One region of the Anaerotruncus sp. 80 genome, then DNA from elsewhere that is predicted to be linked to it. Evidence: riboswitches for the same ligand, from Rfam matches in the RefSeq annotation. Region 1 holds a riboswitch; the other holds the start of a gene.

Region 1 (8,108 bases):
GTGCATGGGTTATCGCTATTATTGGATCTATCTACGGTGCATGGCTGCTTTATGCAAGCGGTTTGAATTACATTTTAGCGGCAGTTATACTCTATGCGCCAGGGACTTTGATGTATCTTTACAATAGAAAGAAACAGGGTAAAACTTATTTTCAAACAACGACGGATTTGGTAATCTGTATTTTGCTGATGATTGCGCTGGTTGCAGCAATTGTTATGGCAGTGAACGGAAGTCTTGAGATATTTTAATATTTTGGAATAAAAAATGGAGCTTTTGCAAAAAACTACCTGTATCAAGATACAGGAGGAGAATAAAATGTCAGTTAATTTTAACATGAGCGAGACAAAGAACAATTTAATGCGAGCCTTTGCAGGAGAAAGTCAGGCAAGAAATCGGTACACGTTTGCAGCATCACAGGCGAAAACTGCAGGGTTACATGTCGTTGAGGCGGTATTTACCTTTACGGCAGATCAGGAAAAAGAGCATGCCAAAGTGTTTTATAATCATCTGAAAGAAATGGCAGGAGAGACCATTCATATCGAAGGAGGTTATCCTGTGGATATTGCGGACTCTGTAGTACAGTTGCTCAGATATGCTCAGCATAACGAATATGAGGAGTGGGAGGATGTGTATCCTGCCTTTGGTCAAAAAGCAATGGAGGAAGGTTTTCCGCAGATTGCTAATTCCTTCAATCAGATTGCAAAGATTGAAAAAGTTCACGGCGATAGAATCGGACAGCTGGCTGATTTGATGGAAGCCGGTAAGCTGTTTGTATCTGACGTTTCCTGCAAATGGATGTGTCTCAACTGCGGTCATATTCTGGAGGGGACAGAGGCGCCGCAGAGTTGTCCGGTGTGTCAGCATAATCAGGGATATTTCATTCGCCTTGAACTTGCTCCGTATACAGCAGAAAACTGTCCTTGCGGCAATTAAGCGGATTTAAAAAGCTGGCGGATTATTCCGCCAGCACTTCATCAAGGATCATCTGAAGATCTTCACGGCAGCCGCCGCATTTGTCACCGACTTTTGCGATTTCGCATAAGTCTTTTAAATTAGTAATATTTTTTTCTCTGATGATATCTTCTACTTCACCGCGAGTGGTACGGTAGCAGAGACATACTTCATAATCTCTAGATTTTTTGTCCATTTTGACCTCCTAGTTTTCTTGTTAAATATATGATACCACAAAATGAAATAAAATCACAACTTCTTCACAGAGTTGAGATAAAGAATATACAAATAAAGTGTAATATGGTAGTATGATATAAAAGGTGACAGTTGGAGGCGAGAAGAAGATGAATGGTTTTCGTTACAGAATATATCAGTTTATGCAGGGACGCAGAGGGGTTGACCAGTATGGGCGTTTTCTTTTGATTGTTGCGATGACTTTTTTAATCGTCTCTATGTTCACCTTAGAGAATCTGTTTTACTATTTAGGATTAATGATTTTTATCTATGCCTATTACAGAATTTTTTCAAGGAATCTCTATAAGCGAGAGAGGGAGAATACCTGGTATCTGACACAGAAGTTCAGATTAACAAAGGGGAAATCTTTTCGTCAGAAACAGTATGAATGGCGGTATTATGCTTATTTTAAGTGCCCGGGCTGCGGACAAAAAATGCGTGCACCGAGAGGTAAAGGTACAATAAAGATAAAATGCCACAGCTGTAATACAGAATTTCAGAAGAAGGTATAGAAATGATAGAGAAAGGCGAATTACATATGAGAAAGACGAAGATTGTTTGTACCATTGGACCGGCATCCAGAGACCGGGAAACCTTGCGGGATATGCTTGAGGCAGGCATGAACGTGGCCAGAATCAACTTTTCTCATGGCACTCATGAGGAACATAAGAAAACAATAGAGAACTTCCGCATCGTGCGAGATGAGCTGGGCTATCCGGCGGCAGTGCTGCTTGATACAAAAGGACCGGAAATACGTCTCAGAGATTTTGAAAAAGGGGAGGAAATACTGGATGACGGACAGTCCTTTATCTTAACGACGCAAGACGTGATGGGAACCAAGTACATGGCGGCTGTAACATATCAGGATTTCCCCAAAGAACTGTCTTGTGGAAATCTGGTACTCATTAATGATGGAAAAATTGTAATTAAAGTAACTGAAATTACAGATACCGATGTAAAGGGAATTGTTGTACACGGCGGGAAAATCAGCAACCATAAGGGAATTAACCTGCCCAACGTCAATTTGAATATGCAGTATCTCAGCGAGCAGGATAAAGCTGATATTTTGTTTGGTATCGCCAATGATGTGGATTATATTGCAGCATCCTTTGTACGTTCCGCTGGCGATGTGCGTGCAGTCAGGAGTCTGCTGGACGAAAATGGAGGCAAAGAAATTAAGCTGATTGCAAAGATAGAGAGCACACAGGGGATTGAAAATTTTGAGGAAATTCTGCAGTTGGCTGATGGCATTATGGTTGCCAGAGGAGATATGGGTGTGGAGGTAGCTTACGAAAAGCTGCCGGGCATTCAGAAGCGTTTTATCAGACGTTGTGTCCAGTCAGGCAAAATTGTAATTACTGCAACCCAAATGTTGGAATCTATGATTACAAGCCCGATTCCGACGAGAGCAGAGATTACTGACGTTGCTAATGCAGTTTTTGATGGAACAACAGCGGTCATGCTTTCTGGGGAGACAGCGGCGGGACGGTATCCGGTGGAAGCTGTGGCAACGATGGCAAAAATTGCGCAGCAGGCAGAAGCAGATCAGCCCACTGTGCCGGGAAGAGATACAGTATGGCATGAGATGGATGCAGAGGATGTGACGAATGCAGTGGGACATGCCGCCTGTACTTTGGCAAAAGATATCAAAGCTGGTGCAATTATGGCGATTACCAAGACTGGATATACAGCAAAGAGGATGTCTAAATTTCGTCCGACTATCAGAATTATTGGCGCCACTCCTTACGAGAAAACCTTCCACCAGTTGGCGCTGGTCTGGGGCGTATGTCCGATTATGGCAAACTATCGGTATGAGATTGAGGAGCTTTTTTCGCATTGTGTGCGTAAGGCTGTCAGTGCCGAACTTTTGAAACAGGGAGATAAGATTGTAATTACCGCAGGTTTACCTGTGGATGTGCCAGGAAATACTAATATTATTCGAGTTGTAGAGGCTTAAATAGTTGAAAAAGGTGACCTTGTGAAAGGTCACCTTAGCATTTTTATGTTGCTTCCGACGTATTTTTTTATTCTTTTTCGTCCACTTTTTAGTCTGCGAACCATAGCTTCATCGGAAATTGCCGCTATACCTGAATCAGTACATGGTATCAGTTGATATTTTCTGCCAGTATCGTCGTTGTTTGTAAAAACCCGCAGTGGATAATACCCTTCGTTGGAAAGGCGAACCTGACCGTTTTCTTTGGTAAGTGTCAGGGACATCATGATACCGTAGGATACTTCAATTCGTTTGGTCATATGGGAAATAAAGTTGCCCATGCCATAGATAACAGGTACTTGTTTACCTTTGGAACCGGTTATGATATCGTATTCCTGTACAGTGTGAGAATGGGAGCACAGAATATAATCGGCGCCGGCGTTTGCAATTTCTTTTGCAATTCTCTGCTGCTTAGGTGAAGAGGAATTTGTGAATTCAATACCGCTGTGGAAATAAATCAGTATATACTCAGCGCCTTCTTTCTTCTGAAGTGATACACAAAAAGGCATAGAAGGACGACTGCTGTAAAAATAAGTAGGATGATTTTCCAGTGTTCAAGTAGAGTTCGCATGATAGTTCCTTTCAATGTTTAGTTCAATATGATTCATTATAACATAAATTGAGGACTATATTGATGTTAATTTATGTAAATTATAAAAAGATAGGAAACTAAAAATATGAAAAACACAAGGAAAAAGCTGCTTCTTTTGAAGCAGCTAATAATATAACTAGTTAGTTCTTGTCGGTCATTCTTCGGATTCTTTTTCCGTTAAAAGTTTTTCGTACTCAGTAAAAATCGCGTCTTTAATTTTGGATCTAGTCTCGGAAAGTAGCGGATGCGCGATGTCTCTGAAGTCACCTTCTCCCATCTTTCTGCTAGGCATGGCAATGAATAGTCCGTTCTGTCCTTCAATAATCTTGATGTCATGTACTACGAATTCGTCATCAAATGTGATAGAGACCACGGCTTTCATTTTTCCTTCGTCGTTAATCTTACGGATTCTTACATCAGTTATGTTCATAATTGACCACCTTTCTTGCCGTATGGTGCCCATAAAGGCACTATTATTATATAACATTTTCCAGTGTGTGGCAATATTTAATAACTAAAATATCTGATTCTTTCAGGTTGTTTTAGGATGATTTGATTAAAAGTCGATATTCAATTTTGCGTAGAGGTCTTAGGCTCCTAGCTTAAGGTGTGCCTCTTTTTCAAAGAAGTCTTTGGTTTCTCTGGCAACAACGCCGCTGAGGGCAACCAGTGCAATCAGGTTCGGAATTGCCATTAGTCCGTTAAAAATATCAGCGATGGTCCATACTGCTTCAACGGTCAGGAATGGTCCAATCAGCACTGCAAAGATGTACAGCCATTTGTAAGTCATAAGAATGCCTTTTTTCTTGCCTGCCAGGTATTCCAGACATCTTTCTGAATAATAGTCCCAGCCAAGAATTGTTGTGAATGCAAAGAATGCGAGACACATCATCAGGATGAACGCACCTGTGCTCTGACTCCAAGGGAGCCCTTTGCCGAAAGCATACGCAGTACATTCTGCGCCTTCAAGACCCAGCTCAGTTGCTCCTGTAATAATCAGGGTAGTTCCTGTCATGGTACAGATGATGATAGTATCAATGAAAGTACCTGTCATAGAAATCAATCCCTGTCTTACGCTGGTCTTTGTCTGTGCTGCAGCAGCAGCAATTGGTGCGCTGCCAAGACCTGCCTCGTTGGAAAAAATTCCTCTTGCAACACCATTTTGAACGGCTACCATCATAGCACCAAGAGCGCCGCCTGCGACAGCTTTTAAGCCGAATGCGGACTGCACGATAGTGACGATGGCGGCAGGGAACGCTTTAATATTGTAAAGGATAATGGCAACACATACGACAACGTAAGTGATTGCCATAAATGGGACGATAATGGTGGTAACGCTGGAAATACGCTGGATACCCCCAATTACAACTAATGCTGTTGCAACTGCAACGATGATAGCTGTTGCAACTACTGCAATAGAGTATTCCGCTCCAAAAAGCGTCATGGTATGCTGACTGTTAGGATCCGCAAAGTTCTTTACAGCGGAGGCAATCCCGTTTACTTGTGTAATCGTACCGATTCCGAGAAGTCCTGCGCCGATTCCGAAAATCGCAAACAGCTTTGCAAGCCACTTCCAGCTTGTGCCCATACCTTTTTCGATGTAGTAGAAAGGACCACCCAGGGCATGTCCCTCTGCGTCGATGGTTCTGTACTTGATAGCGAGCACACCTTCGGAATACTTAGTTGCCATACCGAAGAAAGCTGCAACAATCATCCAGAACAGAGCGCCGGGACCGCCTGCAACAACGGCAGTGGCAACACCTACGATGTTTCCTGTACCGATGGTGGCTGCCATAGCGGTGCAAAATGCGCCGAAGCTGGTAACTTCACCTTCACCACCTTCTTTATTGCTGACCATAAACTTTAAGGCCTTTCCCAGTTTTCTGACTTGCAAAAGCTTAACACGGCAAGTCAAAAGGATACCAGTACCCATGATGAGCACGATGAGGGGAATGCCCCAGACGAAATCGTCTATGCTCTTGATTAATTCTGTGAAATTCATTGTTTCATCTCCTCTTTTTGATAATTTAAAGCAAAACAAAAGCCGAATTTAGTAAATTCGGCTCTGGAGGGATGACATAAGCTATTTAGATTGAACTATTGGCTCTGTCCTCTTTGCCTGAGATATCACGGATAGGCTGCTTAGACCTGCCCGCTTAAACCTTCGGCGACCTTTCGGTTCTCTCCAGAGAGATAGTTTTCTTTCAGACCGGCAGAATATCTTTGCCAGTCGACATGTAAACTAACGTACTAGAGTCTATCATACAAATTTAAGTTTGGCAAGGAATTTTTTGTACAAGGATACTTTCGCGCCTTTATTGTAGTAATAAGTTTTAGAAAGAAATAATCTCGAAAAAGTTTACAGCTATATTCTTCAACTTTTTTGTCAAATGGTAAACATTTTTGAGCGGAATATGTTATAATGATTCCAGAATAATTTTTACGGCGTTTCACAAGGTAGGAATCATTGAATCGCTCCTTTCGATTCAAGAGGGAAAGCGGAATAGTCGCGATATAATGATTCCAGAATAATTTTTACGGCGCTTCGTAAGGTCATTCACATAATTTTGGAAACAAGAGTCAAACTATGAGAATAGAGTAAATATAGATTAAATTTGGAGGAATAGGCAATGATTCAGCTGAGTGATTATAAAAATATACACTGTATTGGAATTGGAGGTGTAGGACTTTCTGCCATTGCAGAGATTTTACTGGCGAGAGGCTATCATGTTTCTGGCTCAGATATGAAGGCGTCAGATCTAACCGAGAATTTAAAAAGAAAAGGTGCAGAAATTTATATAGGCCATAGAGAATCGAATGTAGAAAATGCAGACCTGATTGTGTATTCTGCAGCCATAGCGGAAGAGAATCCGGAGATTGTCAGAGCTAGAGAAAAGAATATTCCGCTGGCAGGCAGAGCAGAGGTTTTGGGGACTTTAATGGATGATTTTGCAAACAGTATCGCGATTAGCGGGACCCACGGCAAGACTACAACCACTTCTATGGTTTCTTTAATTTTAAACAGTGCCAAGCTGGATCCGACCATCTTAGTCGGCGGCAATCTGGCTGAGATTGGCGGAAATGTAAAGGTTGGAGCGAGTCAGTACTTTGTAACAGAGGCGTGTGAATATAGAGATAGTTTTTTGGAACTTCGTCCTAAAATCGAAGTCATTTTGAATATCGACTCGGATCATTTGGATTACTTTAAGGATATCGACCATATCGTAAGCTCCTTTGACCGATTTGCTAAGGCAGTGCCGGAAGATGGAAAAATAATTGCATATGATGCAAATCCTTTTGTCAGCAAAATTATCAAGGACATCCCTGGTGCCATCACCTATGGTTATAACGAAAGCTGCACCTATCATATTGCAGACGTGTCTTTTGACAGTGAAGGCATGCCTGTTTTTAATGTAAATTATCAGGGCGAAAATTTAGGTACAGTGAAGCTGAGAGTACCGGGTGAACACAATATTCTCAATGCGGTGGGGGCTTTTGCCTGCTGCCATCAGTTGGGGGTGGATTCAAAAATCATTATAGAAACTTTGGGCGCATTTAAGGGAACTCAAAGGCGCTTTGATATTGTTGGCACCACAGAAAATGGTGTTAAACTGGTAGACGATTATGCGCACCATCCGACGGAAATTAAGGCAACTTTGGCTGCGGCTCATAATATCCCGCACAATAAGCTGTGGTGCTTATTTCAGCCTCACACATATACGAGAACATTAGCTTTGTTCAATGATTTTGCTGCCTCCTTCGAAGAGGCGGATGTTTTGCTGCTTGCAGATATTTATGCGGCGAGAGAAAAGGATATCTATAAGATTTCATCTGAGGAACTTGCTGGAGAAATTAAGAAAGAACATCCTGACAAAAAGGTTTATTATATGAGCAGCTTTGAAGAAATTGCAAACTATGTAAAGAAGAATGCAGAAGCTGGAGATTTAGTTATCACCATGGGAGCAGGAGATATTTACAAGGTTGGCGATTTAATTATGGAGAGGTAAAGAGGAGTAAGATGACATATTTAGATTATAAAGAAAAGGAAGCCCTGCGCAAGCAGGTTGCTATTCGCCATCTGGAAAATGGGGTGGAGTTCGTCGATATCAACACTGCGTATATCGACGAAACGGTTACCATCGGTGCCGGCACCTTGATTGGTCCTTGCGTGACTTTGGAAGGGCAGACTTTTATCGGAGAGGGCTGCACCATTTATCAGAATACGAGAATTAAGGATTCTGTCATCTCTGACGGTGCGTCCGTGCAGAGTTCAGTGATTATGGAGAGTAAAGTGGGAAAAGGTACCAAAGTGGGACCTTTTGCCTATCTCAGACCGGG
Region 2 (8,108 bases), on a different contig from region 1:
CCTTTTAAGGAAGGTCATGTTCTTTTTTATGTAATCTTAATGCATGTAAATTCTTGGAAAGTAGAATTATATTGGAAAGCGCAATGGCAATCAGATATCCGTAAATATTCAGTGCAGGAATCCCAGTAAAGATAATTAGAAATATCAAAAGCAGCAATTGTTGAAACAGCGAATTGCGGAAAGATTGACCCTCGCAGCCAATTCCAATAAGCAGACTGGTTGTGGAGGCTGTCATATATAAAAGGGGCGCCAGCAGTCCGGCAAGGCGGATCATCAGTCCTAAATTGTCCTGTTTATAGAAAAATTGTCCCATGGAATCTGCGAAAAAGAAAAAGACGGCACAAGTTAAAATTCCAATAAAAAAGGAAAGTGCCAAGGTTCGTGTAATGAGTCTGCCGACAAATTTTTCTTTTCCAGCAGCGGCCATAGTAGATATTTTAGGAACCACGATTGAGCAAACTGCACCCACCAGAATCATGGGGTAGTTGATAAGGGGAAAGACCATACCCTTATACTGTCCCAGCAGTGACAACGCTTCGGAGGTTGGATAGCCGCAGGTGCATAGCCGCAGTTTTACAATGACAGAGGAAAAGGCATTAACTCCTTCTAAAAGGCACTGGGTCAGGCAGATAGGTGCAGCGCCTTTTGCCAGTGAAAGGAGAACATTGGAAATTTCTTTTCGCGTTGGCATAGGTGTTTTAACTTTCGGCTTAGTTTTTTTATAATATAGCAGCAGCAGTAAGACGCTTTGCATTTCTCCGATGGCGTAACACAGATAAACCAGAGTTACTGCAGGAAAATCAAACCGATTGAGGCAGAATCGTATAAGAAGGTATAAAATAGGAAAGCGCAGAATTTTTTCACTGATGTTGATTGCAGAGGGAATTCTTATCTTTGTAAGTCCCAGAAAGTGTCCCTTAGTGATGTTAGAGATGGACATTAAAATCATTAAAGGACAGGTAGCGAGGATGGGATAAACAAGCTTGCTGTCGCCAAGAAAACCGGAGGCGATAGGCTTTGCGGTAATTAAAACGATACCAACAAGAAAAACAGACCAGAAAAAGCTGGCACAGGTAGCGATTTTTACAGACTGATTCATTTCGGTATAGGCTGCAAAATGCTGGTTTTTTGCGGAAATTTTAGACATGGTAACAACGATGCCCTCTGTCATAAAGGAAAGAAAAAGGCAGTTGATGGGAGCTATCAGGCTTAAGAGACCGAGGCCTTCTGCGCCGAGAATTCTGGTTAGATATATGTTGAAAATAAATTCAATTAGACCGATAATCAGATTAGATACGGCCAGTACCATGATATTTTGTTTTACTTTTCCAAAGGTCATAGACACACTCCTTGATATGCCTATATATATGAGAGAGGAACTAACAGTATACATCATTACAAATGGAATACTTGAAAATTTAGAAGATATATGCTATGCCAATATATAACATTCAAACAATGACAAGAATGGAGCTGTATTGCAAGGAGAAGATAGGAATGTTCTGTGCGGCAGGGCAAACCCACGAGAAACGTTTAGTGCTTTTCTGGAACAGACAAAACTGACAGCTTTTTAGATTTTTGTCAGTTCTGTCAGGATTTCAGCCTATTAGGATGGCTTTTTTCACGATTTGCTGACAAAATTCTGTATGCTGCTATCATTTGTCAGTATTGATGGTTCGTGATACTTTTCGCGCGTTTGCCGTGTCTATGCGCCGGTTTGTATTGCACTGCATAATTTCCTGTGATATACTGAAAAAGTCAGTAATTTATTAGGAGAAACATTTTAATGAGCGGAAAAGTTTTAGAGCAAAGTCAGAGCGTATATGAACTGCTTGCAGCGGATGGAGCCTGCAGCGGGCAGGCGAAAGAAGTGCGGACTTTAATTGATAAATTGCAAAAAAGAGATATGACGGTATCGATCATCGGTCAGTTTAAGAGAGGAAAGAGCAGCCTTTCCAATGCGATTTTGGGGGCTGAGATTTTGCCTGTCGGCATTGTACCTATTACATCGGCTGTTACTCGTGTTGTTTATGGAGATAAAGGGTGTGAGGTGCATTTTCAAAATGGCGTGGTGACACCGATTGAGTTTGAAGAGCTTTCAGCATTTATTAGCGAGCAGGAAAATGCGGATAACAGGTTAGGAGTGGATTCGGTGATTTTGCGTACGCCATCGGAGTTTCTCAAAGATGGTTTAACCTTTGTGGATACGCCTGGCGTTGGTTCTTTTCATAAAAATAACACGGAAACGGCATATCACTACATGAAGGAAAGTGATGCGGTGATTTTCCTGCTGTCAGTGGACAGTCCCATTAATCAGATTGAGATTGATTTTCTGCAGAGTACCAAAGAATTTGCAGGGAAATTTTATTTTGCTGTAAATAAGATTGATGTGGTTGGAGAAGCGGATTTACAGGCTTATGTGCAGTACTGCCAGAAACTTCTCTGTCAGCTGATGGGTGTTGACTCTGTAGCAATGTTTCCTGTCAGCGCTAAAACGGGTGCTGGCGTAGAGGAATTGAAAACCTCCATTGCTGAGGACTGCCTGAAAAATGTCGGAGAGATTCTGGAGGAGTCCGCAGCCAAGAAACTGAAAGATTTGATTTCCAGAACGTTGAATCAGCTGGATTTTTACTGGAAAGCTATGAACATGGAATACAAGGAGCTTGATGATTGTTTTGAGCAAATCCATGAGACCGTTCAGGCATGCAGAACAAAAGCTGCAGCAACGGAAGGCTTTTATGAACTGCATTTAAACGAAATCAAGATACAGCTGTCGGCGAAGGTATTGGAGCTGTTTGGCATGGAGTATCAATATGAGATTGAAGAATTGCCGGCAGGAATTGTGGTAATGAGTAAAGACGACTTCTTGCGTGAGGTCGATACGCTATGCAATGATTTGAATACAACTTTGAGTGACATTTTGCTTTATAGGGAAGAAAATGCTTATGCAGTTGTGCGCAGAATCAATGCGATTAACAGACTAGGTCGGAGTTTGCGCAGAATCAGAGAGGAATTATAAGAATTAAGGGAGATATCTCCCTTTTATGGGCCCGTAGCTCAGCTGGGAGAGCGCTGCGTTCGCAACGCAGAGGCCGTGGGTTCAATCCCCATCGGGTCCACCATAGAAGATTGAATTACGTCGGAGACAAGCGCTTCGGCGTTTTATATACATTGTGAGATGAATTGGGGGTCATAGAAATTCTGTAAAAGGGTGCAAACATTTTCAGAAAATCTTGGGAATTGTAGAGTAACCGTCTTTATGCTATAATAAAAATCCAACGTAAGACTTAGTTGCATGACAGGAGAAGGGAAGCATTATAATGACAGAAGAAACTAGGATGATTTTGGACAAATTAGAGAGGATGGAAGAGAAATTAAACAGTCTTGATAATAAAGTGACATATCTCGACGAGAAGGTATCGTGTCTTGACGAGAAGGTGACGTGCCTTGACGAGAAGGTGACGTGCCTTGACGAGAAGGTGACGTGCCTCGACGAGAAGGTATCGGACCTTGACGAAAAGGTGACGTGTCTCGACACAAGAGTTTCGGAGATGGACGAAAGATTTACTAAGGATATCCGAGAGATTAAAATCACATTGGAAAGAGAAGTAAACAGAAATATAGCAGTTATAGCAGAGGGGCATTTGAGCTTGGATAGAAAACTCGATGAAGCTTTGAAAGTAAACCAGGAAAGAGAAATGCTGCTTCTTCGTGTAAATCGTTTGGAAACAGAACTTTTAAAGAGAAGAGAACATTAAACCAGAGATTCTGAAGACAGTGCCCTCCTTTTTACAGGCATTCGCACATATTCTGGTGAGGAAAATCCCCGTTGACAAGCATTTTTTTTATATGGTATACTTTGTTTATCTGGATGATGGAATCGGGAGAGCGCATGGGCTTAAGGCTAGCGCCGTGCCGCCGAAGGGGCAAAACTCTCAGGCAACAGGACCGTTTCCGGACAGACCTCTGGAAAGTGTAAAAAGAAACCACCGATGAAGCAACTCTGCCCGTGAAGGGGCGGAAGAATCTTTCAGGTAAAAAGACAGAGTGTAATATTCTATCTCATTTACTCATGCAAGATACGCTTGGAGGTGGTTTTTGTGTCTGCATATATTTCTTTTATTCTCGAAATTATTGGAACTGTTGCTTTTTCTGTTTCTGGCGCCATGACCGGTATTCGCAAGGGCATGGACATTTTAGGCATTTCTATCTTAGGTCTTACTACAGCAGTGGGCGGTGGTGTGATTCGCGACTTAATCTTAGGGATTACACCGCCAAAGACATTTCAGAATCCAATTTATGCTATCGTAGCGATAGGAACGGCATTAATTGTCTGCACTCCTTGGATGCAAAGGCTCTTTTCTAAAAGGCAGAATTATTATGATTTGATAATGCTTTGGATGGATTCTGTGGGTCTGGGCATTTTTACTGTTGTAGGAATCGAAACAGCTTATAGTGTTTCTACAGATTTTAGTTTGTTTCTGATGATTTTTGTCGGAGCGGTGACAGGTGTTGGGGGAGGTGTGCTCCGCGATGTTATGGCACAGGATCCGCCTTATATCTTCGTAAAGCATTTTTATGCCAGCGCTTCTCTGATTGGTGCAGTGATTTGCTCTTTGATGTGGGAGCCCTTTGGGCAGGGCGTATCAATTATCGCAGGAGTTGTCATTGTTTTGGTGCTGCGGCTTCTGGCTGCAAAGTTCAGATGGAGTCTGCCGAAACCGGGTGTCGGTACAAGCGACAGGTAATGTGGAATATAAAGGAGCTGTCTAATTGTAATCAAGACAGCTTCGCTTTTTATTACAGGATTCCGCCTGCTTTGAACTCTTCATCGGATAGGACGCCGCCTTTGTTGGATACCACCAGAGAGGAGGCAGCGTTAGCCTTTGCGATAGCATCGTACATGGAAAGTCCCATGGAAAGCCCTGCCATCACTGCGCCGCAGTGACCGTCGCCAGCACCGATGGTGTCAACGATTTTTTCGGCAGGCACCGGTGCTACGTGTACAAGACCCTCGCCGCCTGCAGTTCCATCGAAATAGTAAGCGCCGTTGGCACCGTTGGTAATGATGATGGTATTTTGCGTTTTTTTATGTAATACCGCGGCAGCATCGGAAATAGCAACACAGCCAGTATAACGACAAATTTCGTCCTCGTTTAAGTGGAGTATTGGGCGTAGTGCAAAAATTCGTTCCATTAATGCATCGTCAATGAGACAGATTCGAGGACCGGGTGCGTAGAACACCGGCAGCCCGCTGGTTTCTAGAAAATCTACGATAGTGCTGCCTGTCTTATCTTCTATTTCTAGACCGCAGATGTAGGCACACTGTAGCTTTGACAGATTCAGCATGTCAAACCACTCTTTGTAAAAGAGATACTCTGCGCCATGGTCTACAATAAAGGTTCGCTCGCCGCTTTCTTCCACAAAGCAGTAGCAGCATCCATTTGCCATATCCGGCGTTGGCATAGGTGAAGCCAGTCCTTTTGAGGCCAGCTGATTGCGGACGAAATCTCCGTAAAGTCCTGTACCCACTGGAGAAAACAGTGTGTAAGGCACGCCGAAATGACGAATCATGTCCGCTACGTTGTGTGCGCAGCCGCCCAGAGACATGGATTGCGATTTAACGTGGACATCCTGTGCCGTAGTGGGCAGAAAGTCCAGATTGATGATGATATCGGCAACTGTAGAGCCGATGACTAAAATCTTTTTCACTTGCGGATAACTCCATATTAACTAAAACTTCGCTGTAACTTCGTTTTATAGTATATCACCTTCTGCAGAAATCGTCACTACCTGATATGGAAGAAATTTTCCGCTGGCAGAAATCGCACGGGAAACCGCAGTCTCAAGTCCGCCGCAGCAAGGGACCTCCATACGGAGCACTGAGACCGAGGAGATGTTGTTGCGCCGCAGGACTTCACTGAGCTTCTCGCTGTAATCTACACCATCCAGCTTTGGACAGCCAATCAGCGTTACGCGACCTGTCATAAACTGCTCGTGGAATTTTGCGTAAGCATAGGCGGTGCAGTCTGCCGCAATCAGAAGATTTGCTTTGTCAAAATATGGTGCGGAAAGAGGTGCCAACTTTATCTGTACTGGCCAGTTTGTCAGTTTTGAAGCAGCGGATTTGCTGTTGCCCGCAGAAGCACTGTCTGTATCAGTGCCGCCGCCTGCGCAATCTCCCTGACAGCTTGCCTGCAGGTTTTGCAGTTCGATTGCCAGTTTTTTTGTCATCATGTTTGCTTTCACTGCTTCCTCATCATAGGCAGCGGCTTCGCGCTCCACAAAGGTGATTGCGTTCGTTGGACATGTGGGAAGACAGTCGCCAAGACCGTCACAGTAGTCGTCGCGCAGCAGTTTGGCTTTTCCGCCAACCATGCCGATTGCGCCTTCGTGACAAGCAGCGGCACAAGCCCCGCAGCCGTTGCACTTCTCACTGTCTATTTGAATAATTTTACGAATCATATTTGTTTCCTCCTTAATGATGGAATTTGGATTATACGTGCCTAATGACATGAATTTAATGTTGTGTTCATACCACGTGAGTCGAATCTTAAAACCTGCGTAATTTTGGGAATTATCGTGAGATATTCCTCAAAAAAAGAACAGGCAGCAAAAGAGAATTGCATTGCCTGTAAAATTCGTGAAAAAAGTTTATTCCATGTTGTCAAAAAGCAGCTCATCCAAAATTGCAGCAGCATCTTCGATGCAGCCATCGCAGCTTCTAAGAGGGATGCCGCCGTCAAGTCCTTTGAGTTCACGGCAGATGACAGACTGGTTTTTGGCAGTAAACATTTCGGTCGCTTTTTTCATCAGCTTATAACAGTTTACTTTTGTCTTGGGATTATCCAATTCGCCGTCGGATTCTTTCATGCCGATGACCATCGCCATGGCGGAAACTGCGCCGCACGTACCGCGGGTGCTCATTCCGTTTCCAAAGGCTTCTGCCAGCTTAAAGATTGTCTTTGTGTCACAGTCCAAGGTATCCGCAAAGGCACAGACTACAGCTTGGGCACAGTTGAATTTTTTGTGGTGCAGATTTACTGCGAGTTCTTTTCTGTTCATGTCGCTCTCTCTATTTTACAATGAATTTTGTGTATTTTTCCTTTAAATTCGGGTCGGGAGTGATGGACTGAGGTTTTTCTTCTAAAAGCTCAGGGTGACCTGCATAGCGTTTGAATTCGCGGAAACACCTCGCGTAGTAATAGCCGGATTCTACTCTATCATCAGCAGAAACCTTGATTGGAAGCACTTTGCGCTCTTCGATGACCTCGCCGACCTTAAAAAGTCTTTTTTCAGGCTGACCCATGGCGATAAAGATACCTGTTGTGCCGAAATCGTAAATATGATGGTAGACGGCTTTCAGGCGAATAGACGCCAGATTGGTAATGAAGAGGGATGTATGGAACGGACTGGCATCTACAATGCTGAAAGGCAGAGAAAAATGCTTGTCCCACCATTTTAGAACGCCGACAACGCCGCCGACCAAAAAGGGAATTCGCATGACACCGCGAAGTAGCATATCGGTAGCATTATTGATACCGGCGCTTTTATTCAACTCGATAGCTTCTGCCAGTTTTCTGTTTACTTCGAAGATATCATCGTCTAAATTAAAATAAATTTTCGTCACAGTTTCTTCGGTATTATTATTCTTCAGTGTGGTGAAGGATACGCAGAAGTGGTTTCTGGCATAAATTCGCTTGTTGCAGACGAAACGGTTTAAATTGGGGTACTGAGACACCAATCTGAGATAAGCGGCAAGGATGACGCTCATATGGTCCATCTTAACTCCACTTGCGCGGCATTTGTTTATATAGCTGTGAATAGGCTCGAGATCCAGCTCCAGGTCGATGTAGTTGACTGCGTCATATCGCTTGGGCATAATGTAAGGCGTAATCTCATAAAACGGGTCGCAGCCCGAAAGTCTGTATCCGTCAGATCGTTTCATTTCTAAATCTCCAATCGAAAAAAATACTCAATCACTGTAGCATTATACTATAAAAAGGTTGTGAAATCAAGAAAGGAGCGGTATAATTAAGAATATCTTAATGAACCGGGAAGAAAAATATGGAATACAAGATTTATAAAGAAACGGATTTTAACAAATC

Evidence for each region. A riboswitch is a leader RNA that binds a small molecule or an ion and turns the genes downstream of it on or off. The one in region 1 is predicted to bind glycine.
Region 2: linked by a shared signal. The riboswitch ahead of D1155_RS02670 (TRIC cation channel family protein) and the one ahead of D1155_RS14175 (sodium:alanine symporter family protein) in region 1 are both predicted to bind glycine.

Annotation. Positions count from the first base shown of each region.
Region 1 is NZ_QWES01000037.1:5,460-13,567, forward strand. It holds gene D1155_RS14140 (basic amino acid/polyamine antiporter) at 1-248, shown strand, start outside; gene rbr (rubrerythrin) at 316-933, shown strand; gene D1155_RS14150 ((2Fe-2S)-binding protein) at 956-1,147, opposite strand; gene D1155_RS14155 (hypothetical protein) at 1,296-1,697, shown strand; gene pyk (pyruvate kinase) at 1,700-3,142, shown strand; gene D1155_RS14165 (CapA family protein) at 3,172-3,687, opposite strand; gene spoVG (septation regulator SpoVG) at 3,925-4,200, opposite strand; gene D1155_RS14175 (sodium:alanine symporter family protein) at 4,360-5,772, opposite strand; glycine riboswitch at 5,867-5,969, opposite strand; gene murC (UDP-N-acetylmuramate--L-alanine ligase) at 6,401-7,777, shown strand; gene D1155_RS14185 (UDP-N-acetylglucosamine diphosphorylase) at 7,789-8,108, shown strand, end outside.
Region 2 is NZ_QWES01000003.1:71,923-80,030, forward strand. It holds gene D1155_RS02650 (oligosaccharide flippase family protein) at 5-1,339, opposite strand; gene D1155_RS02655 (dynamin family protein) at 1,787-3,019, shown strand; tRNA gene D1155_RS02660 (tRNA-Ala) at 3,047-3,122, shown strand; gene D1155_RS02665 (hypothetical protein) at 3,321-3,758, shown strand; glycine riboswitch at 3,872-3,961, shown strand; gene D1155_RS02670 (TRIC cation channel family protein) at 4,101-4,748, shown strand; gene D1155_RS02675 (PfkB family carbohydrate kinase) at 4,801-5,712, opposite strand; gene D1155_RS02680 (4Fe-4S binding protein) at 5,758-6,465, opposite strand; gene D1155_RS02685 (C-GCAxxG-C-C family protein) at 6,655-7,065, opposite strand; gene D1155_RS02690 (2-oxo acid dehydrogenase subunit E2) at 7,076-7,948, opposite strand; gene D1155_RS02695 (HutD family protein) at 8,068-8,108, shown strand, end outside.